DNA from 3 places in the Pectobacterium artocarpous genome. Region 2 is predicted to be linked to each of the others. Evidence: predicted binding sites of a transcription regulator. Region 2 holds the regulator's gene; each other region holds the start of a gene.
What was found. The regulator PurR, encoded in region 2, represses purine synthesis genes. The targets are predictions, from matches to a motif close to CANGCAAACGTTTGCNTG.

Region 1: purM (phosphoribosylformylglycinamidine cyclo-ligase) is a predicted target of PurR. The motif match lies at 2,733-2,750, and genes of this name have one in related genera.
Region 3: purL (phosphoribosylformylglycinamidine synthase) is a predicted target of PurR. The motif match lies at 2,603-2,620, and genes of this name have one in related genera.

The regions. Positions count from the first base shown of each region.
Region 1 is NZ_JBJXVK010000035.1:20,865-28,684, forward strand. It holds gene ACKQAD_RS18885 (ABC transporter substrate-binding protein) at 1-701, opposite strand, end outside; gene purN (phosphoribosylglycinamide formyltransferase) at 958-1,596, opposite strand; gene purM (phosphoribosylformylglycinamidine cyclo-ligase) at 1,596-2,633, opposite strand; gene upp (uracil phosphoribosyltransferase) at 2,973-3,599, shown strand; gene uraA (uracil permease) at 3,810-5,099, shown strand; gene hda (DnaA inactivator Hda) at 5,203-5,910, shown strand; gene arsC (arsenate reductase (glutaredoxin)) at 5,928-6,299, opposite strand; gene bepA (beta-barrel assembly-enhancing protease) at 6,314-7,777, opposite strand.
Region 2 is NZ_JBJXVK010000001.1:55,224-63,043, forward strand. It holds gene ACKQAD_RS00245 (MATE family efflux transporter) at 1-782, opposite strand, end outside; gene ACKQAD_RS00250 (riboflavin synthase subunit alpha) at 1,025-1,660, shown strand; gene cfa (cyclopropane fatty acyl phospholipid synthase) at 1,722-2,873, opposite strand; gene purR (HTH-type transcriptional repressor PurR) at 3,079-4,104, opposite strand; gene cydH (cytochrome bd-I oxidase subunit CydH) at 4,482-4,571, shown strand; gene ACKQAD_RS00270 (C40 family peptidase) at 4,659-5,510, opposite strand; gene ACKQAD_RS00275 (Grx4 family monothiol glutaredoxin) at 5,852-6,202, shown strand; gene rnt (ribonuclease T) at 6,314-6,985, opposite strand; gene gloA (lactoylglutathione lyase) at 7,136-7,543, opposite strand.
Region 3 is NZ_JBJXVK010000029.1:6,556-14,375, reverse strand. It holds gene purL (phosphoribosylformylglycinamidine synthase) at 1-2,506, opposite strand, end outside; gene mltF (membrane-bound lytic murein transglycosylase MltF) at 2,723-4,231, shown strand; gene tadA (tRNA adenosine(34) deaminase TadA) at 4,254-4,757, opposite strand; gene yfhb (phosphatidylglycerophosphatase C) at 4,821-5,459, opposite strand; gene murQ (N-acetylmuramic acid 6-phosphate etherase) at 5,491-6,417, opposite strand; gene lapG (cysteine protease LapG) at 6,578-7,267, shown strand; gene lapD (cyclic di-GMP receptor LapD) at 7,277-7,820, shown strand, end outside.

The DNA.
Region 1 (7,820 bases), on a different contig from region 2:
GTGCCGCTAGCAATATTCTCGCCGCCAGCGAAAGTCAGCAGATCGCCAAGGCTGCCGCCGACTGCCGTAGTACAGCAGGTGTCACGTCTGCCCAGATGCAGATGCAACATAACCGTCGGTTTCTTGCCGTGGTATTGCGCGATGCGTTGGCGAATCACATCCATATGTTGCTGATAGAAATCGCTGAAAGCGTTTGCGCGCTGGGGTTGGTTCAGCACCTCACCGAGCAGACGAATGCTGGGCAACGTGTTGTTAAGCAGGTCGATACGCAGATCGATATAAATAAAAGGGATCCCTGCACGTGTCAGCGTCTGTTGCAGGAGATCTTCATTGGTCGGGTTTTTTGCCAGTCTGGGAAGAATGACCAGATCGGGTTTTAGCGGCAGCAGCATCTCTACGTTCATCGCTTGCAGGCTGCCGTTACCTAACTGTGGGATCTGGTTAAGCTGTGGGAATTTTTCGATATAGCGTGACCAGCTTTGCGCATCATAGCGTGCCATATCGCCCGGCCAGCCGACGACACGCTTTGCTGGGTTATCAGGCTGAAGTAGCGCCAGCGTATACAGCATGCGGCTCTCGCCCAGAATGATGCGCTGTGGGCTGTCTGGGATCTCCACCTGTCGGCCCAAAATATCAGTGACGGTTTTTGCCTGCAAAAGTGGGCTGAGAAAAAGCAGGCAAAGCAGTAAGGCAGTACGCATGATGGAGTTCACAAAATTTAGGATGGGGAAAGATAGTCATTGTCATTTTCGTTTTCAACCGATGAAAAGTGCGTCTAATCCCAGTTGATAGAAATGTTCTTTTTTATCTGAATGTTAGTGATATTTTTCGTCAAGATTAGTAAATATTTAAAGCGTAGCGAAAGTGTCTGAAGAGGCGCGTTGGAAAGGCCGCGCAGAACGACGGAGAAAGTAAGGCTCCAAAGAAGAGCCTTACTAAGATGAGGCGCAGGCTGAATTACTCGGCAGCGTAGCCTTGTGGTGGAATACGCACGCTGTCCAGCCAGGCTTCATTATCCCGCATCACCAGTCTGCCATTCAGGAACCAGTTAATGACCATCGGATAAATCGTGTGCTCGTGCGTTTTCACGCGCTCGCTCAGGCTTTCTTCAGTGTCGTCACTAAATACCGGCACTTTCGCTTGCAGAATCAGTGGGCCGCCATCCAGTTCATCGGTGACAAAATGTACGGAAGTCCCGTGTTCTCGATCGCCATTTTCCAGCGCCTTGCGGTGTGTGTGCAGGCCAGGATATTTAGGCAGCAGAGAAGGGTGAATGTTCAGCATTTTACCCGCAAACTGAGCAACAAATTCTGGGCTAAGAATCCGCATGTAGCCTGCCAGAACTACCAGCGCCGGTTCATATTGCTCAATGTCGTTTGCCAGTGCGGCATCAAACGCAGCGCGGTCGGCAAAATCTTCAGGGTTTAGAACACACGTAGGAATAGCAGCATTTTGCGCGCGTTCCAGCCCGTATGCCTCCGCATTATTACTGAATACGGCGGCGATCTTTCCCTTAAGGCGTCCATTCTTACAGGCGTCAATTAACGCCTGCAAGTTGCTTCCATGACCTGAAAACAGCACAACGATGTTTTTCATCAGTTAATAACCACTGCGTCTCCGGCATCGGTTTGAGTAATGACGCCGATTTTCCATGCGTTTTCGCCGCTGCTGTTGAGTAATGCAACGGCCTCGTCTGCCTGTTCGGCTGGCAGTGCGATGATCATACCAACACCGCAGTTAAAAGTACGATACATTTCATGGCGGCTGACATTCCCAGCCTGTTGCAGCCAGTTGAAAACCGCAGGCCATTGCCAGCTGGATTCGTCGATAGTTGCCTGCATACCTTCTGGCAGAACGCGTGGGATATTTTCCCAGAAGCCGCCGCCGGTCAGGTGAGAAATCGCATGAACGTCTACTTTCTCAATCAGAGAAAGGATGGATTTCACGTAGATTTTGGTCGGTGCCAGCAGGTGGTCGGCCAGCGGTTTACCTTCCAGCTCGAACTGCTCTGGATTGGTTTTGCTGACTTCAAGCACTTTGCGTACCAGAGAATAGCCGTTTGAGTGCGGGCCGCTGGACGCGAGAGCGACCAGAACATCGCCGTTCTGAACTTTGCTGCCGTCAATGATTTCTGATTTTTCGACAACACCGACGCAGAAGCCAGCCACGTCGTAGTCTTCACCGTGGTACATGCCCGGCATTTCGGCGGTTTCGCCACCGACAAGCGCACAACCTGACTGCTTACAGCCATCCGCGATACCAGTAATGACGCTGGCAGCAGTATCGACATCCAGTTTGCCTGTGGCGTAATAGTCGAGGAAGAACAGCGGCTCTGCGCCCTGAACCACCAGATCGTTCACGCACATCGCAACCAGATCGATGCCGATGGTATCGTGGCGCTTCAGGTCCATCGCCAGGCGCAGTTTGGTGCCGACTCCGTCAGTGCCGGAAACCAGAATCGGTTCGCGGTATTTTTGCGGTAAGGCGCACAAGGCACCGAAACCACCCAATCCACCCATAACTTCCGGGCGACGAGTCTGTTTCACTACACCTTTGATACGGTCCACCAATGCATTACCTGCATCGATATCCACGCCTGCGTCTTTATAGCTGAGAGAGGTTTTGTCGGTCACTGCTGAGTCCCCACGAAGGTTACGGGTCGTATTCAGAAAACACGGTATTATTTGGAAAACATACTGTGGTAAAAATAGTGCGCGCTAATTCTAACAGTGTAGGCAATCGTTTGCGAGTGATGAGTCATCGGCTGGCGATTTTTCATTAACGGCGACAATTTCTTTTCTCGGTTGATCTGGATCAGGCTTAATCGTATGGCGCTAAGCAAAAAAGGCGGTATAATCCCGCGATTTTTTTACGACGGGCTCTCGTGCCCGCCGCCCTGCGGGCCGCCGCAAGCGGTGTTTAAAAACGCGCATGGCGTTTTTGTCCGTCCACTAGCCGATGGGGAGATAAAGATGAAGATCGTCGAGGTGAAACACCCACTCGTCAAACACAAACTGGGTTTGATGCGTGAGAACGATATTAGCACGAAGCGTTTTCGTGAGCTGGCTTCCGAAGTGGGAAGTTTGCTGACTTATGAAGCAACTGCCGATCTGGTCACTGAGAAGGTCACCATTGATGGTTGGTGCGGTCCGGTTGAAGTCGATCAGATCAAAGGCAAAAAAATTACCGTCGTACCGATTCTGCGTGCAGGGTTGGGAATGATGGAAGGCGTGCTGGAAAATGTCCCTAGCGCACGTATCAGCGTTGTCGGCATCTACCGTGATGAAGAAACGCTGGAGCCTGTTCCTTATTTCCAGAAGCTGGTGTCCAATATTGAAGAGCGCATGGCGCTGGTGGTTGACCCCATGCTGGCGACCGGCGGTTCAATGATCGCGACGATCGATCTGCTGAAAAAAGCGGGCTGTCACAGCATTAAGGTGCTGGTGTTGGTCGCGGCGCCGGAAGGGATTGCCGCACTGGAAAAAGCCCACCCAGATGTTGAGCTTTACACGGCATCTATCGATAAAGGCCTCAACGAGCAGGGTTACATCATGCCGGGCCTGGGCGATGCGGGCGATAAAATATTTGGTACGAAATAACAGGTAAGCCGACTTATTAGTCGGCTTTTTTTTGGTATGAACCTAAGTATTTCCTATGGTTCGCCACAGCCTGCATGACGTCACACGCGGTGCTTTATTACATCAGTAGCCAACATTCTCCTGCTTCACTGCGGTGGGGCGGTATAAGTCTGGCAGCCATTGCGGGTATACCTGCACACATAAATAGCAACACTACAGAGGATATTGAAGATGACTCGTCGCGCCATCGGGGTAAGTGAACGACCGCCCTTGTTACAAACCATCCCGTTGAGTTTCCAGCATCTGTTTGCGATGTTTGGCGCTACCGTTCTGGTACCCATTTTGTTCAAGATCAATCCGGCAACCGTACTGTTATTCAACGGCGTGGGTACCCTGCTTTATTTATTCATTTGTAAGGGAAAAATCCCGGCGTATCTGGGATCGAGCTTCGCGTTCATTTCCCCGGTTTTACTGCTATTACCGCTGGGATATGAAGTCGCTCTGGGGGGCTTCATTATGTGCGGTGTGCTGTTCTGTCTGGTGGCCCTGATTGTTAAGAAAGCGGGCACTGGCTGGCTGAATGTGCTGTTTCCGCCTGCGGCGATGGGCGCGATCGTCGCGGTTATCGGCCTTGAACTGGCTGGCGTGGCGGCTGGAATGGCCGGACTGTTGCCTGCTGATGGTGCCTCTGTCGACTCCACGGCCGTGACGATTTCACTGGCGACGCTGGCGATCACCATTTTGGGTTCTGTGCTATTTCGCGGTTTTCTGGCGATCATTCCGATTCTGATCGGGGTACTGGCAGGTTATGCGCTGTCGTTTGCGCTGGGCGTGGTGGATTTGACCCCGATTCGTGAAGCGCACTGGTTCGCGATGCCGACATTCTATACGCCACGCTTTGAGTGGTTTGCCATTCTGGCGATTCTGCCTGCGGCACTGGTGGTGATTGCTGAGCATGTCGGTCACCTGGTGGTAACGGCGAATATTGTGAAGAAAGACCTGATGCGTGAACCAGGTCTACACCGTTCCATGTTCGCTAACGGCATGTCTACCGTGCTGTCCGGCTTCTTTGGCTCCACGCCGAATACAACCTACGGCGAAAACATCGGCGTGCTGGCGATTACCAAAGTGTACAGTACCTGGGTTATCGGCGGTGCGGCAATCCTCGCGATCCTGCTCTCCTGCGTGGGCAAACTGGCTGCGGCGATTCAGGCTGTACCCGTTCCGGTCATGGGCGGCGTATCGCTGCTGCTGTACGGTGTGATTGGGGCTTCCGGTATTCGCGTGCTGATCGAATCCAAAGTGGATTACAACAAAGCGCAAAACCTGATCCTGACCTCCGTGATTCTGATCATCGGCGTCAGCGGTGCGAAAGTGCATCTGGGCGCGACTGAGCTGAAAGGCATGGCGCTGGCGACCGTTGTCGGTATCGGGATGAGCCTGGTGTTTAAGGTCATCAGTGTGTTCCGCAAAGAGGAAGAGATCCTCGATGCACCGGAAGAGAACGACGCGCGTTCGTAACCGCGTCATTCCCCCCCCCTGTTGAGGCCATGCATATTGCGTCCTCAACAGGGGGCGGTTTCTGTGATAAACTCGCCCCGATTTTCTGCCCGTTTTGCTTGAGGTGATTCTGAACACGCCGGCACAGCTTTCATTGCCACTCTACTTACCTGATGACGAAACCTTTGCCAGTTTCTATCCGGGTGAAAACGCGTCTCTTCTTGCCGCCATTAATAATGCTTTGCATCAGGAGCATGGCAGCTACATCTATTTCTGGTCACGCGAAGGGGGCGGGCGCAGCCATCTGCTGCATGCTGCCTGCGCTGAATTGTCGCGTCAGGAACGCGCGGTGGGCTACGTGCCGTTAGATAAACGCGCCTACTTTGTGCCGGACGTGCTGGAAGGCATGGAGCAACTGGCGCTGGTGTGTATCGATAACATCGAATCTATCGCGGGTGATGAAGAGTGGGAAATGGCGGTGTTTAATCTGTATAACCGCATTCAGGAAACAGGGCGTGCCCGGCTGTTCATTACCGGCGATCGTCCTCCGCGCCAACTGAATTTACGTCTGCCCGATCTGGCTTCTCGCCTTGAATGGGGACAAATCTACAAGCTACAGCCGTTGTCGGATGATGAGAAAGGGGAAGCGCTACAGTTGCGTGCCAGACTGCGTGGGTTCGAATTGCCGGAGGACGTGAGCCGTTTTCTGCTTAAGCGTCTGGATCGGGAAATACGAACGTTATTTATGACGCTCGATCAGCTCGACCATGCTTCCATCACTGCACAGCGCAAGCTGACCATTCCTTTTGTAAAAGAGATCCTCGGACTGTAGTTGACGATCGCCTTTGGCTACAGAATCTCCAGCACCTGCTCCGGTGGACGGCCGATACGTGCCTGACCGCGTGTCACGACAATGGGGCGCTCGATGAGCTTCGGATTATCGATCATCGCCTGAATCAGCCGTGCTTCCGTCAGCGTGGCGTCGGACAGCCCCAACTGCTGATAAATCTCTTCTTTGGTTCTCATCAACTCGCGTGCGCTGTTAAAGCCTAACTGCCGGATGAGCTGCGCCAGCGTCACGGCATCGGGCGGCGTGTCGAGATAGAACACGATGTCGGGCGTGATATGGTGTTCCTGCAACAGCGCCAGCGTTTCACGGCTTTTGGAGCAGCGCGGGTTGTGGTAAATCGTCACGGATGTGTGGGTTGAAGACGGTGTCATTGTCATGCTCCTTATCAGGATTTCTGGTACTGGCGGAAACGCTGTTGTAACTGACGAAGCTGGTCGATACGGGCGTCGTAACGTGCCTGCTCCAGACTCCCCAATTTAACCAGTGAGCTCGCGTTGCTCAGTAGCCGAATCGCTTGATCGAGCTGGCCGTTGAGTGCCAGATTCTCTGCTCGCGCGGCCAGTTCTTCCGACCGCTGCCCTTGTGCTGCTGCGGCTTGCGCCAACAGATCCCAGCCGTTTGAATCGTCAGGGTGCGCATAGGTATAGCGATACAGTATTTTGCTGGCCGCCGCAGGCTGTTTTCCTTCTACATAAGCATTCGCCAGATTAAGCTGAAGCACCGGATTAGCCTGCGCGCCAGAGGCGTTTTGTAAGCGGAGGATAGCCTGTGCCGCACGGTTTTGTCCCAGATCGATATCGGTCATCATATCCAGAAACCACGGGTTTTCAGGCGCGTTGCTTAGCAGCGGTTGCAGCACATTACGTGCCTCATCGTACTTCTTTGCCTGATAAAACTGAATCGCACGACCGTACTTCGCAGCCAACTGCTCCCGCACGTTGCCTTTTTCCCATTGCTCCAGCAGATCGTTGTTAAGCGGGCGATCCGGTGAGCCATACATGCCAAAGGTACGTATTTTCGCGAACAGGAAATCCTGAGAAGATTGCACCGGCGTTGAACGCATCTGGTTGGCACGATTGCGGGCGTCGGACAAGCGGCTTTCCGGCAAGGGATGAGTGAGCAACATTTCCGGTGGTTTGGAGGCATAACGCGATTGATCGGCCAGTTTTTGCAGGAAATTCGGCATAGCCTGCGGATCGAACCCCGCGCGCTGCAATACCTGAATACCGATGCGGTCAGCCTCTTGTTCGTTGGACTGCGTAAAGGTAATCATCCCTTGCTGTGCGCCAGCCATCGTACCACTGAGTGCTGCCATGCCTAATTGTGGATTCGCCATTGCCAGCAGAATGGAACCCAATGCGCCAACCCAGGTGAGTGGGGCGCTGCGCTGCTGTGATTCCATACTGCGTGCCAGATGGCGCTGGGTAACGTGAGAGATTTCATGTGCTAGTACGGAGGCCAGTTCGCTTTCGCTATCGGCATAGCGGAACAGCGCGGAATGCAGTACTACGTTGCCGCCAAAAAAGGCAAAGGCGTTAATGTCGTCATTACGGATCAGGTAAAAATGGAACGGTGTGCGCACCGAATCGGCCTGTTTGACCAATCTGTTACCGAGCTGATTAATGTAATTGGACAGCAGCGGATCGTTGATAAGCGGCGTACCGGCACGCAATTGGCGGACGTAAAAATCCCCCATTGCCAGTTCCTGATTGATACTGAGCGTGCCGCCCGCGGTGGTGCCGATATCCGGAAGCCGATCCTGCGTGTCGGCCTGAGCAGGAAGCTGGTTGCCAGCCAGTAACGCCCCGAGCAGGACAGACGTGACCGTTTTTCTTAACCGAATAAACATAACGGAAGATAACCTTATCAACAGCTAACGTGAAAGCATTCTG
Region 2 (7,820 bases):
AGCGCCACTACGGCAAACAGGGTGACTTCAAACAGCAGCGCCAGCGCGATGGGTAAACCGAGGCCAAACAGGCGCTTTAATACGGAAAAATCCGGGCGGAATGCCGGACGATTCAGCCGGATGTCGCGTAGCCAGGAAGTGTGTTGGGTATAGGCCATCATCAACAGCATCATGATCCAATAAACCGATGCGGTAGCGACGCCGCAGCCTACGCCGCCCAGTTCGGGCATGCCAAATTTACCGTGGATAAAGACATAGTTGATCGGGATATTGATTAATAACCCGATGAATCCAATCATCATGCCAGGGTAGGTTTTGGACAGCCCTTCGCACTGGCAGCGCAAAACCTGATAGAACAGATAGCCAGGTACGCCCCACAGCAGCGCATGCAGGTAGCCAATGGCCTTTTCCGCCAGCTCTGGCGAATCGTCGCTCATCAGGTTAATGGCATATTCCCCCTGATACAGCATCAGCATCGTAAAGACAGAAATAATAGCGGCTAGGAAAAAGGCTTGCCGCACCTGATGCGAGATGCGATCGCGTCGGCCGGAACCGTTGAGCTGTGCGACAACAGGCGTCAGCGCCAACAGCAGACCGTGACCAAAAAGAATAGCGGGTAGCCAGATAGACGTTCCTACAGCAACGGCGGCCATATCGGTGGCGCTATAGGCACCAGCCATGACGGTGTCAACGACGCCCATTGATGTTTGAGACACTTGCGCAATAATGACAGGAACAGCAAGCGCCGATAATTTACGCGCTTCTGTCAGATACTGTTGCACGGATACCTTCCTTGAATGACTTGACGGCGGAATAAATAACTCAGATATAAGAAACAGATCGGGATAAAGAGAGGATCATTGTAACGACTTAACGAAAGTAAACCAGCATGGAAGAGAATATATTCTTTTTGTTACGCTACGGTTCCGATAGCAATGTGGTGTGCGGTATTCCGGTTTGGTTTTCAGCTAAATATCGGGCACACTGCACAAAATCATTTCTTTGTTTTTAAGAGGCAAACCGTATGTTTACCGGTATTGTTCAGGGCACCGCGCCAGTGGTGTCGATTGAAGAAAAATCCAACTTTCGCACGCACGTTGTCCAACTCCCGCACGATCTGCTGCCTGGACTTGTACCCGGTGCCTCGGTGGCGCACAATGGCTGCTGCCTGACGGTAACCGCCATTGACGGCGATCGCGTCAGCTTCGATCTCATGAAAGAAACACTGCGATTAACGAATCTGGGCGATATTCATGAAGGCGATGTCGTGAATATTGAGCGTGCCGCGAAGTTTGGTGACGAGATCGGTGGACACGTCATGTCGGGCCATATTATGTGTACGGCGGAAGTGGTGAAGATTCAGGTTTCAGAGAATAACCATCAGATTTGGTTCCGTCTGGCAGATGAAGCGCTGATGAAATACGTGCTGCATAAAGGCTTCGTCGGGATTGATGGTATCAGCCTGACGGTAGGGGAAGTGACGCGTGGGCGTTTCTGCGTGCATTTAATTCCCGAAACGCTGAATCGCACTACGCTGGGACGGAAACGTCTGGGACATCGCATTAATATTGAAATCGATCCGCAGACCCAGGCTGTGGTGGATACGGTTGAGCGCGTGTTGGCGAGCAAGCAGGTGAGCGACTTGGGCAAAGAAGAGTAATTTCTGCGTTGCCTGTTCTCGTAAGCCGGACGAACAGCCTCGTCCGGTTTTTTCTTTTCTGTCAGCGTGAGACGCGTATTCCCCCTTCGATTCCCTCCAGGCTGAACAACACTTGCCAGAGTTGGAGCGTTCTTGCTCTGAAGGCACCGGCACAGAGGTTAAGGTAGTAGCTGAACATCCGGCGGAAGCGGGCAGGATAGTGAGTGGAAAGCTGTGGCCAACTTTGCTGAAAGCGCGTATGCCACGCCATTAATGTACGATCGTAATCGGCCCCGAAATTGTGCCAGTCCTCCATCACCAGATAAGGCTCACTTGCCTGTGCAATATGTTGTATAGAGGGAATGCAGCCGTTGGGGAAGATGTATTTATGAATCCAGGGATCGACATGTGGATCGGTCTTATTGGCTCCGATGGTATGCAGCAGAAACAGCCCGTTAGGCTTTAGGTTACGCCGTACGACGCGAAAATAGCGATCATAGTTGCGTGGCCCGACGTGTTCAAACATGCCTACCGACACCACGCGGTCGAATTGCCGATCGAGATCGCGGTAATCCTGTAGATCAATCGTGACATTCAGATTCTGACAACGCTGTTGTGCCAGCATCTGCTGCTCTCTGGAAATGGTGACACCATAAACCGACACACCGTAGTGGCGAGCTGCGAATTCTGCAAGTCCTCCCCAGCCGCAGCCAATATCCAGCAACGTCATTCCCGATTTTAACTGAAGCTTTTCGCAAATCATGGCGAGTTTATCTTCCTGTGCCTGTTCCAGCGTCTGTGCTTGTTTCCAGTAAGCACAGGAGTATTGCATGTAAGGATCCAGTATCAGGGTAAAGAGGTCATTGCCTAAATCGTAATGCGCTTTGCCAACAATCTGAGCGCGTCTGCGGGATTGCGGATTCATGACACGAGAAAGGGCTACTCGCGTAAGATCGTGCAGACGGCGGGGCAGTTTCGCCTCCAGCCCCGCACGCAGGACGCGATGGGAAAACATATCAAGTCGTTCACATTCCCACCATCCGTCCATGTAACTTTCTCCCAATCCCAGCGCTCCTTCACGCAGAATACGTTTAAAAAAGCCGGGATGGGTTACGTGGATGTCAAAAGGGCGAGGGCCGTTTATGGTGATATCCGCTGCATCCAACATGTCCTGCACGATGTGGAACCAGGGAGCGATATCGTTATCCCATTCTTCTGTATAAGGTAAACCCATCATGTCTCCTTAACTTTTCACGTGTAAAAGTATCGTAAAACATACCTGGACAGCACTTATCGCAGCCGACGTATCGGTTGTCACCAGAGAAAATGAAACGCGGTATTTAATTTAGAACGACTTCAGCCAGCATACAAGAAAATTGGCTGAAGCATAAAGGAGAACTGGCTGGAATAAGAAAGTTGTCTGTATCGTGTCGCCGCGTTTAGCGGCGATAGTCGAGGTAAGGGCCGTCTGCCACAGAGCGTCGCTCAATTAACGTCGGATGGACTTCAATGACGTGCGCATCTTCCCGCTTACTGGTAATACGATCCAGCAACATCGCGAAGGCGGATTGACCTAGTCGCTCTTTGGGCTGATGAATGGTGGTCAGCGCCGGCGTAAAGAAACGCGCGTGGCGCACGTTGTCATAACCGATCACCGAAATATCCTGCGGCACGCGTAGACCCAGTTCGTCTGCCGCACAGATAGCGCCCATCGCCATGATATCGCCGCCGCAGAATACGGCCGTTGGTCGCTGTTTCTGCGCGAGAATCTGATGCATGGCTTTATAACCGGATTCCGGCTCGAAATCGCCCTGAACCACCCACTCTTCGCGTACAGTAATGTCTGCTTCCTTCAAGGCTTTTAAAAAGCCGAGGTAGCGCCCGCTGCCGGTGTTGCGTTCCTGAATGCCGGGGATGGCACCGATATCCCGATGACCGCGTTCGATCAGGTAGCGGCCTGCCATATAACCGCCTTCAAAGGCGTTATCGATAATCGTATCGGTAAAATCGCTGTGTATCTGTCCCCAGTCCATCACGACCATCGGAATGCTGCGGTAATCTTCCAGCATCGCCAACAGCTCTGGTGGATATTCGGCGCACATCACCAGGAGACCGTCCACGCGTTTTTGCGCCAGCATGGAGAGATAAGCGCGCTGCTTACCGATGTCGTTATGCGAATTACACAGCACCAGCGTGTAGCCTTTGGCATAGCAGCTGTTTTCGACGGCTTCGATGATCTCGGCGAAATAGGGGGCTTCGCTGGATGTGGCCAGCAAACCGATTGATTTAGTGTGATTAACTTTGAGGCTGCGGGCGACGGCGCTGGGCGAATAGTGTAATTCTTTGATTGCCGCCCTGACGGCTGCCTTAGTCTCTTCGGCGACGAAACGTGTTTTATTGATCACGTGCGATACGGTTGTGGTGGAAACGCCAGCACGTTTTGCCACATCTTTAATCGTTGCCATCTAAAAATGACTCCTGAACTTACCTGTTACAGACGTAAGTATATTGTTAATCGTTTGCCTGCGTTTAAAGTTCTTCTTCTAAGCTAAAAAACAGGATTTCAGAAGGAGAATGCCGAATGTTATACCGAAGGGATCAGGCTTGACGTTTTTCGACCGATACGCAGCGCTTTCATAAACAGCGGATTGTGTCCGATTTATCATGAAAGTGAAAGGGCTAATTTATACTATTAGTGATGCATTCGTCCGAGATTTTTCACTGAAATTATGAAAGAATCGTAATAACCCTATTGTTTGTGGATTTAAGCGCCTGAATGGGTTCGCTGTAAAGGGCGGTTTCCTCTTTCAGGTAAAATTTGTTCGTTAATAAGGAGTGGTTTATGAATACAGATCTAAAGATGTCTTTGCTGACAACGGTTGGCGCACTGGCGATGATCATTGTGTTCAGTTTTGTTGCGGTGCTGAACTAACCGAACGATGCTTCTGTGTGGTTTTGGTATATCAGACACGTTTATATTGCATAAAATGTGTCTGAATCGATTTATGTAATCTGTTTCTCAACGAATCGTCTGTGGTGTTACCACGCGACGCGCGCCAACGTAGTGCTCCTGCCAATAATCTTCACTCAACTTGCTGATACGAATATCTGAACCTGTACGCGGCGACTGGATAAACTTCCCTTCTCCCAGATAAACCCCGACGTGATCGGCTGCGCCGCGATTATTGATACGGAAGAAGACCAAATCGCCGCTTTCCAGCTCGCTCTTTTTAATCGGAGCGGCATCATGCAGATGATACATTTCGTTAGCGGTACGTGGAATCTGGATCTTAACGACATCTTTGTACGCATAATAGACCAGTCCGCTACAGTCGAATCCGGTAAAGGGAGATGAGCCACCCCAGTGGTAAGGCTTGCCTATCTGGCTCATCAACTTATTCATTGCTGTCGTTTTGGCATGCTGATAACGCTTTTTATGCGCCGCACTCAGCGCCATGCCTTTTTCTCTAGGGGCCGGATCTTTCTCCGCTTTTGTCTTAAGCGCCGTCTTCTTCAGCCCGGTTTTGACTCTGACCTGTGCGGTTGTCTGCTTCTGTTTTTCAGGCTTCAGCTTTTTGAGGTTTTTTTTCACTAGTGCGGGTGTGCTGCTTTGCGTCCGTGACAGCTTTTTTTCTGTTGATTTGTTCGCGCTGCGGGGGGTGGTTTTCGTAATGGCAGCGGTAGGTTCTGGTTTTTTGCTTTTGATTGGTGTCGGTGATTTCGCATTACCCTTTGTTTGACGGCTTTTCTTATTGGTTTCTTCAACGGTGCTTTTCTTTAGCGCAGAATGTGGGGTATGCGGCGCAGCCTGAACGACGTTCAGGGATAGATTGCTGAAAAATAATATAAAAAGAGTAATAAACAAGCGCATGATAAAAGTAACCGAACATAATCCTTAACTCGCTCAATCCGCACAGTATTCCTGAAAACGGCGGCATAAAAAAGTGGGCATGGCCGCTTTATTCATACAGAATAGTGAAAAAACATTAATAGTTGTTTTTTCGATTGATTTATCAACGCGTTCTGGCGTTGATTTCATCAATGGCGAATAACGTGCAGGGAAAATACCCCTACAAAAAATGGCGTTTTTTTGTGGCTGGTGGCATCGGTACAATATCACTGAGTCAATGTCGCTGTCGTAGTACCTCTGACGGCGGCTCATGGCTAGCGTTTTGGACGTTAGCCATCCTATAGGTTTAAGGAAGCAAGAAGATGACGACACCGACAATTGAAAAAATTCAGCGCCAAATTGCTGAAAACCCGATTCTGCTGTACATGAAAGGCTCCCCTAAATTGCCAAGCTGTGGTTTTTCCGCACAGACGGTTCAGGCGTTGTCTGCATGCGGCGAGCGTTTTGCGTATGTTGATATTTTACAGAATCCGGATATTCGCGCTGAGCTGCCGAAATATGCGAATTGGCCGACATTCCCGCAGTTGTGGGTTGACGGCGAGCTGATTGGCGGTTGTGATATCGTAGTTGAAATGTTCCAGCGTGGTGAACTGCAACCGCTGATCAAAGAAACGGCCGACAAGTACAAAGCGCAGCAGGCCGATCAAGAGTGATGCGTTCTTTTGATGTAATGACGATGCCACATGTCATTACCATGCGAGCGTAAATCCTTCCAGCGGGTGCCTTATGGCACCCGTTCTTTTATCTCTGATTTTCCCGTCTTTTCAGTCTTCAACTGACGCGTCTTCCAGCACATGTTCTTCCTGCGCAATCGGCCACCCGCCCAGACGTTTCCAGCGATTAACCAACTCACAGAACAACAAGGCCGTTTGGTTGGTGTCATACAGTGCGGAATGTGCCTGGCTGGAGTCAAATGCAATACCCGCGGTAATACAGGCCTTAGCAAGGACGGTTTGTCCTAACACCAGCCCGCTGAGTGCCGCGGTATCGAAGGTGGCGAAAGGATGAAACGGGTTGCGTTTCAGGCTACAGCGCTCCGCTGCCGCCATCATGAAACTATGGTCGAATGTAGCATTATGCGCCACGATAATGGCACGGTTGCAGTTTTGCTCTTTGATCCCTTTGCGCACGACTTTGAAAATGTCGTGCAGCGCATCATATTCGCTCACGGCACCGCGTAGCGGATTGGTAGGGTCAATGCCGTTAAACGCCAGCGCAGCGGGTTCGAGGATAGCACCTTCGAATGGTTCAACATGAAAATGTAGCGTTTCATCTGGCTTCAACCAACCGTCTTGATCCATTTTTAATGTTACCGCCGCAACCTCTAGCAAGGCATCGGTTTTCGCATTAAATCCGGCGGTTTCAACATCAATCACTACCGGGTAAAACCCACGAAAACGGCCGCTCAGGGCATTCAGATCACTTTTATCAGCCATTTGTCTCTTAATTGTTAGCAAAACGCAGCGCGCATTATTGCAAATTTTGACTGGAGATGCAGCATGCTGTTGCCGTTCAAACGCCGAAGGTGGTAGAAGAAGAGGGGGGAGAACAGGTGCCGATGCAGCACCTGTAGCATGCGAGATATATCAGTGGCCGATGCCGTTACCCGCGTGGACATTTTCGATCAATTCAATTTTATAGCCGTCTGGATCTTCAATGAACGCGATGACGGTTGTGCCGCCTTTGACCGGGCCGGCTTCACGCGTGACATTGCCCCCCGCTTTACGGATACGCTCACAGGTTGCGGCAACATCGTCAACGCCCAATGCGATATGACCATAGGCGTTGCCCAGATCATAGCTGTCGACACCCCAGTTGTAGGTCAGTTCGATAACCGCACCTTCACTTTCTTCGGTATAACCGACGAAAGCCAGCGTGTATTTGTATTCGGTATTCTCACTGGTACGCAGCACGCGCATGCCTAGAACCTGAGTATAGAAATCGATAGAACGTTGTAAATCGCCAACACGCAGCATAGTGTGAAGTAAACGCATAGTGTCCTCGTTAATAAAGTGCAACAAAAGGGAAGTATAGCGTTACGGCTCTGCCGAGTCCAAACTGTTGGGATGATGCTAAAAAAGCGACACGGTAGTAAGGTTTGTGTTAAAACGTACCAATAGGAGGGGGGAAATAGCGCGGTGGGTCACTTTTAGATCGACTGGCGTGTAAAAAAATCGTTAGTTATTACAATGGCTACCTAATTATTTTCATTGTGACTGTCCATTTGGACTTGCCAGCGGTAAAGAACAGGGCTTCAATAAATAGAGTTGT
Region 3 (7,820 bases), on a different contig from region 2:
TATTGCCAGCCCCCAGATCGATCAGCAGCAGCGCATTATCCTGCCCGATACGCAGCTGTGGCGTGACCGTATTACGCACGTCTTCCACGCGCGCAAACGCTGAGATCACCAGTGACATCGGCGAGGTAACCGTGCGATCTTCGCCACCTTCCTGCCAGCGGGTTTTCATCGACATGGAATCTTTACCGACCGGGATCGTTAGACCCAGTGCCGGGCACAGTTCCTCGCCCACGGCTTTCACCGCGTCGTACAGTCCGGCATCTTCGCCCGGATGTCCTGCGGCCGCCATCCAGTTCGCAGACAGCTTCACGCGGGTAAGCGGACCGATATGCGTGGCGGCAATGTTCGTCAACGCTTCACCTACGGCCAAACGCGCGGATGCCGCGAAGTTACGCAGCGCAACTGGTGCACGTTCCCCGATAGACATCGCCTCACCGTAATAGCTGTCCAGGCTGGCGGTAGTCACGGCACAGTCAGCTACTGGCACCTGCCACGGGCCAACCATCTGATCGCGTGCCACCATACCGCTAACAGAGCGGTCGCCAATGGTAATCAGGAAGGTTTTTTCTGCTACCACAGGCAAGTGCAGCACGCGTTCGACCGCTTCAGCCAGATAGATGTCATCACGCTGTAGTGGCGTACCTTCAACCTGCTTGCGCTCAACGTCACGCAACATCTTTGGCGTTTTACCCAGCAGCACATCCAGCGGTAAATCGATAGGTTTGTTGTTGAAATGACGATCGTTCATCGTCAGATGCAATTCTTCCGTCGCCTCACCAATCACCGCATAAGGTGCACGCTCTCGACGACAAATTTCATCAAACTGTGCCAGTTGCTCTGGCGCAACAGCCAGAACGTAGCGCTCCTGCGATTCATTACACCAGACTTCCAGCGGGCTCATGCCCAGCTCGTCGTTCAGAATATCGCGCAGTTCAAAGCGACCACCGCGGCCACCGTCACTTACCAGCTCCGGCATTGCGTTGGACAAGCCGCCTGCACCGACATCGTGAATGAACAGGATCGGGTTGGCTTCCCCCAACTGCCAGCAGCGGTCGATCACTTCCTGACAGCGACGCTCCATTTCCGGGTTATCGCGCTGTACCGAAGCAAAATCCAGATCCGCATCAGACTGACCTGATGCCATAGAAGATGCCGCACCGCCGCCCAGACCGATATTCATGGACGGTCCGCCCAGTACAATCAGCTTGGCGCCAACGCTGATTTCACCTTTCTTAACGTGATCGGCGCGGATGTTACCAATGCCGCCCGCTAGCATGATCGGTTTATGATAGCCACGCAGCTCTGCGCCATTGTGGCTATCAACGCGCTCTTCATAGGTACGGAAATAGCCCGTCAGTGCAGGACGACCAAATTCGTTGTTAAATGCCGCGCCGCCCAATGGGCCTTCAGTCATGATATCCAACGCGCTGACAATACGTTCTGGCTTGCCGAACTCTTCCTCTTCCCACGGCTGGATAAAGCCGGGAATACGCAGGTTCGAGACGGAAAAGCCCACCAGACCCGCTTTCGGCTTGGAGCCACGGCCTGTAGCGCCTTCATCGCGGATTTCACCGCCAGAGCCCGTTGCAGCACCCGGCCACGGCGAAATTGCGGTTGGGTGGTTATGCGTTTCAACTTTCATCAGGATATGTGCATCTTCCTGATGGTAAGTATATTGCCCGTTAGTACCCGTGTAGAAACGACCGACGGCGGAACCTTCCATGACAGCGGCGTTATCTTTATAGGCAGAGAGAACGTGATCGGGCGTGTGTTCAAACGTGTTTTTGATCATTTTGAACAGTGACTTTGGCTGAGCGACACCGTCGATCACCCAATCAGCATTAAAGATCTTGTGGCGACAGTGTTCAGAGTTCGCCTGTGCGAACATATACAGCTCGATATCGTTAGGATTGCGCCCCAGTTTGGCGAAGGCTTCCAGCAGATAATCAATTTCATCTTCCGCCAATGCCAGTCCCAGACGGACGTTAGCCTCTTCCAGCGCCTGACGCCCTTGCAGCAGAATTTCGATGCGTTTGAAAGGTGCAGGCTGATGATGAGAGAACAGCGCTTCGGCCTGTTTCAGGTCGCTAAATACGCTTTCCATCATCCGGTCATGCAGCAATGCCCCCAGTTGCTGCCATTGTTCATCGCTCAGCGTAGGCGCATGAATATAGAAAGCCAGACCGCGTTCCAGACGCAGTACCTTGCTTAATCCACAGTTATGGGCGATATCCGTTGCTTTGGAAGACCACGGCGAAATGGTGCCGGGACGCGGCGTGACCAATAATAAATGACCTTGCGGCTCATGCTCCGCGAGAGAAGGACCATACTTCAGCAAACGTGTCAGTTTGGCCTGTTCATCGGTGTTCAGCGGGGCGCTGACATCGGCGAAATGTACGTATTCAGCATAGATATCGCTGACCGGCAAAACGTGCTCTTTGCAGCGGACCAGCAATTTATTAATACGAAAAGCCGATAAAGCAGGTGAACCACGCAGTATTTCCATAATCTAAAATTCTCTCGTCTTCGATGCACTGGCTGCGATACAGCCATTGGGCACAACAGGGGGGAAACGCGCACATTATAGAGAATCCTTCCCCCGGACGAAACCGTTTGCGTGGCGATAATTTCATATCCTATCCGGAGAATGATTAATCGGTGACCAAATCAATAAAAGTTGCACACTGGCGGTTTGTTAAGCAAAATGCCCTCACTCTGGGAAATGACGTATAAAAAAACTGCCGTTACAGACAGACTGGCCGCACGGCCGCCGAGAGATAACTATTTGAAGCCTTTAAAATTAAATTATTTTTTCATCGGGATTATCACGTTACTGCTGGCGTTAGCGCTATGGCCAAGCATTCCCTGGCGTAGTAGCCAGGATGTCCAGCTCAGGCAGATCCTCTCACGCGGTGAGTTGCGTATCAGCACCGTTAATTCACCGCTGACTTATGCATTGAGCAGCGGATCCCCGACAGGTCTGGATTATGAACTGGCAAAACGTTTCGCCGACTACCTCGGCGTCAAGCTGGTGGTTTCGTCACGTAAGAATCTTGACGAACTGTTTAACGATCTGGACAGTGGCGACGCTGATCTGCTGGCTGCCGGGCTGATTTACAATCATGAGCGTTTGGAACGCTTCCGTGCTGGCCCAACCTACTACTCCATTTCACAACAGATGGTCTACCGCCTCGGCTCGCCTCGTCCGAAAACGCTGGATAAGCTGCAAGGTCGGCTTGTCGTCACATCCGGTTCCGCGCACGCCGCCACGCTGCGTGATCTAAAGACAGAAAAATACCCGCAGTTGAACTGGGAATCCGCCTCCGACCAGAGCACGCAGGAACTACTGAAACAGGTTGCCGACGGCAAGCTGGACTACACGCTGGGTGATTCGGTCACCATCGGTTTAATGCAGCGTATCCATCCGCAGCTCGCCGTCGCCTTCGATCTCAGCGACGAAGAACCGGTCACCTGGTATATGCGCCGTTCGCACGATGACAGCCTGTCTGCCGCACTGCTGGACTTCTTCAGCCAGATTGTCGAAGACGGGACGCGCGCGCGTCTGGAGGAGAAATATCTCGGTCACGTTGGCGAGTTTGACTATGTCGATACCACCACGTTCCTGAGCGCGATTGATGAAACGCTGCCAGACCTGCGCCCACTGTTTGAAAAATACGCCACCGATATCGACTGGAAGCTGCTGGCCGCCATCTCTTATCAGGAATCGCACTGGAACCCACAGGCGACGTCACCGACCGGCGTGCGCGGGCTAATGATGCTCACGCGCAACACCGCAGAAAGCCTGAACGTCACCGATCGGGTCGATCCTGAACAAAGTATTCGCGGCGGCGCGCAGTATATGTCACACATGATGCAGAAAATGCCGGACACCATCCCGGAGGATGAAAAAATCTGGTTTGCGCTGGCGTCCTACAATATGGGGTACGCCCACCTGCTTGATGCACGCAAATTGACGGAAAAACAGAAAGGTAACCCTGACAGTTGGGTCGATGTGAAAATGCGTCTGCCGATGCTAAGCCAAAAGCGCTATTACACGCAAACCACCTACGGCTACGCGCGCGGACACGAAGCCTACAACTATGTGGAAAACATTCGGCGCTATATGGTGAGTCTGGAAGGCTACCTGATAGAAAAAGAAGCTAAGGCACAGCAACAGACCCAGATCGCACAGGGCTATCCGGCCGTTCCTCTCAACAAGGTGCCGGAATAAGCCTGCATTAAAGCGACTATTCCTACTGCGCGGCGTTTTTCTCTGCCGCCCGACGGGCTTTATGCTGCTCACGGCGCAAGCGGAAGAACGCGCTGAGCGTTGCAGCGCATTCATCAGCCAGAATGCCGGATTCAATCACAATCTGATGATTCATACCCGGGTGGCGCAGAATGTCCACCAGCGACCCCGCGGCTCCTGTTTTCTCATCTGACGCGCCGTAAACCAGACGGCCAATACGGCTGTGTATCATCGCACCCGCGCACATGATACAAGGCTCCAGCGTGACGTACAGCGTTGTCTCCAGCAGGCGGTAGTTCTGCAACACCTGCCCTCCCTGTCGCAACGCCATAATCTCCGCGTGTGCGGTAGGATCGTGATGCCCTATCGGCCGGTTCCATCCTTCGCCGATCGCTTCGTTATCCAGCACCAGCACCGCGCCAACAGGCACTTCACCTTCATCCTGAGCGCGCTGAGCCAGCGTTAATGCATGGCGCATCCAGTATTCATCGTTACGCAGATTACCCACATTTCCTCGCTCAATTGTTGATATTTTGGCGGCGCATTATACATAGATGAAGGGCTGAAAAAATCATTCCAGCTGTTGCAGGCTACCTTTAGGGGTGACTCGCCAGCGGTGTTCGCAGAAATAGAGCAGCGGGTTGTCTTGCTTACTGTCGCTGTAACCGCTGTAGAGTTTGAGCGGCGCGCCTAAACGCTGCTCCATCTGAACGACTTTTTCATGCCCCAGGCAGCGCAACGTCAATACCCAGCCGCCGTAGCGACGTGTAATCTGGCTTCCCATCAGGCGCACGCCGGGCAGAAAAGGGGAATCATGATAAACCTGTTCCACCAGTCGCTGCGGCGATCCAGTTACCAGCCAAACCTGCGCATCGCTGTCTTCAAGATAGGTTTTCAGCCGCTGCTGAACCTGTGGAAACGGGATGACATCATGACGAAACGCACCGACAAACTGCTTTTCCTGTTGAACCAGTTCATCTTCATCGCGCCCGAATGTAATCGCCCATAGCAGCCAGCTCATCGGCCACCGGGCCGCACGGCCGCGAATCAATAACCCCAAGCCGATAACGGGCAATAGCGGGATAACCAAAACCAGATTTAGCGGCAACCGACGAAGTAAAAAACGCAGAAAGCTGCCAAACATGTCCTGCTGATGCAACGTGCCATCCAGATCAAAAAAAACAATGCGTTGCTCTCGCTTATCACTCAAAACGTGTCTCCCGACTTACCTCAAAATAGTTTTATCCGCCAATCAGCGCCTCACGCAGATAGCCGTTGTGTTGTTTCAGGCGCTCACGCGCCGATTCCACATCAATATTCGCCAGAAGCATGAGAATTGCAGGCTTCACGTCATTATCCGCCTGCACCAGCGCCTGACGCGCCCTTTCCCGATCGGCACCGGTCGCTTCAACGACGATGCGGCAAGCCCGATCCAACAGCTTCACATTAGTTGCCTTCACATCCACCATCAAATTCTGGTACACCTTTCCCAGCTTAACCATTACGCCGGTAGAAATCATATTCAGAACTAATTTTTGTGCCGTACCTGATTTTAGCCGCGTTGAGCCGGTTAACGCTTCCGGGCCAACCACCGGAGAAATCGCCACCTGCGCGTCTTGTGCGATAGGCGAATGGGGATTGCAGGAAATCGCCGCCGTTCGGCAGCCTACGCTACGCGCATAGCACAATGCGCCAATCACATAGGGTGTCCGGCCCGATGCCGCAAGGCCGATCACCATATCCGCCGCAGTTAAACCCAGCGCTTTTAAATCCGCCTCACCGAGTGCGGGATCGTCTTCCGCCCCTTCTACCGCTTTTAGCAACGCGCCCGGTCCGCCTGCAATCAGGCCGATAACCACTCCATGTGGCACACCAAACGTCGGCGGACACTCTGAAGCATCCAGCACGCCCAAACGGCCGCTGGTCCCCGCGCCCAGATAGATCAGCCGCCCACCTTCTTGCAGTGACACCGTCGCCAGATCGACAGCCTCGGCAATCGCAGGTAAAACCTGCGCAATAGCTTCGGGCACTTTCCGATCTTCCTGATTAAACGCGTGCATCATCTCCAGCGTAGAGAGTTGATCCAGCCCCATCGTCGCCGGATTACGTGTTTCGGAAACCAGTTTCCCTAAATTAAGATTCTCTCCATCCATCACATCTGAACGCATTCTGCTACCTCATGCTTTATATCAGCGCGCTACACGCCTATGACAAACCACCCTTTTCACCACTATACTGCTTTTGGGGTCTAGGAAAGTACGCTATTCTGCATAACACTATCTGCCTCACTCTCCATATGCATCTCGCAAGGTAAACAGAGAAACCTCAGTGCAGCTCTCCGGGTTCAGACTCTCCAGTTACAGGCTTTTCTTTATTAGCTGTCTGCTGTTTCTGCTGGCGGGTTCCCTACGTGCGGACTGGGATTTTATTACCATTAATCAGCGAACCGAGCAGCTTTATGGCCCGGCAACGCCCGATGCTCGCCGCCGGATAGATGAATGGCAAACGCTGTTGGTCAATTCCCGTAATAAAGAAGAAAAAGCTCTGCTAAGCAGCGTGAACCAATTTTTCAATGACCGTATGCTGTTTCGTGATGATATCGTCGTCTGGAATCAGGAAGATTACTGGGCAACCCCGATTGAAGCACTGCGTAAAGGTGCCGGGGACTGTGAGGATTATGCGCTCGCCAAGTATTTTACGCTACGCCACTTAGGCGTTCCGGCGGATAAATTACGTATTACCTATGTTAAAGCCCTGCGTCTGAATAAAGCGCATATGGTGCTAACCTATTATCCCACGCCAACCTCGATTCCACTGGTGCTGGATAATCTGACCAACAAGATCCAACCTGCGACAGAGCGCAATGATTTAGTGCCGGTGTATGCCTTTAATGGCGGTGGTCTCTGGCTGCCCGGAGCCAGCGGCAGCAACAAACGCGTCGGTGACAGTAAACGACTTTCACGCTGGCAGGATGTCTTAACCAAAATGCGTGCCGAAGGGTTTTCAATTGAGGAGTAAGGGTAGGCTATGTCTCTATACAAACAATTACTGATAGCCATCTGCCTGTTTGTGCTAATTATTTTCAGCGGGAGTTTTTTCGTCAGCCTGGAAAATTCGCGTGAACAGTACAATAACCAGCTTCACTCTCACGCGCAGGATGCCGCTACCGCACTAGGGCTTTCCCTGACGCCGAACATCGATGACCCGGCGATGGTAGAGCTGATGGTCAGCTCGATTTTCGACAGCGGCTATTTTTCCAGTATTCGCGTGCGAGATTTAAAAACCGGCAACGTCACGCTGGAACGCATCGCGTCGCCGGATATCCCTGACGTACCGGCCTGGTTTGTGCGGCTAGTCAACCTTCAGCCCGGCGCGGGTGAAGCGATCGTGATGCGCGGCTGGGAACAGGCGGCAAAAGTTGAAGTCATCAGCCACCCGATGTTCGCAGTGACCCGACTGTGGCGCAGCAGCACCGCCTCTTTCCTGTGGTTGCTCGGCTGTGGCACGCTGGGCGTGTTTATCGGTGCGCTGTTCCTGCGTCGCCAGCTACGCCCGCTCGATTATATTGTCG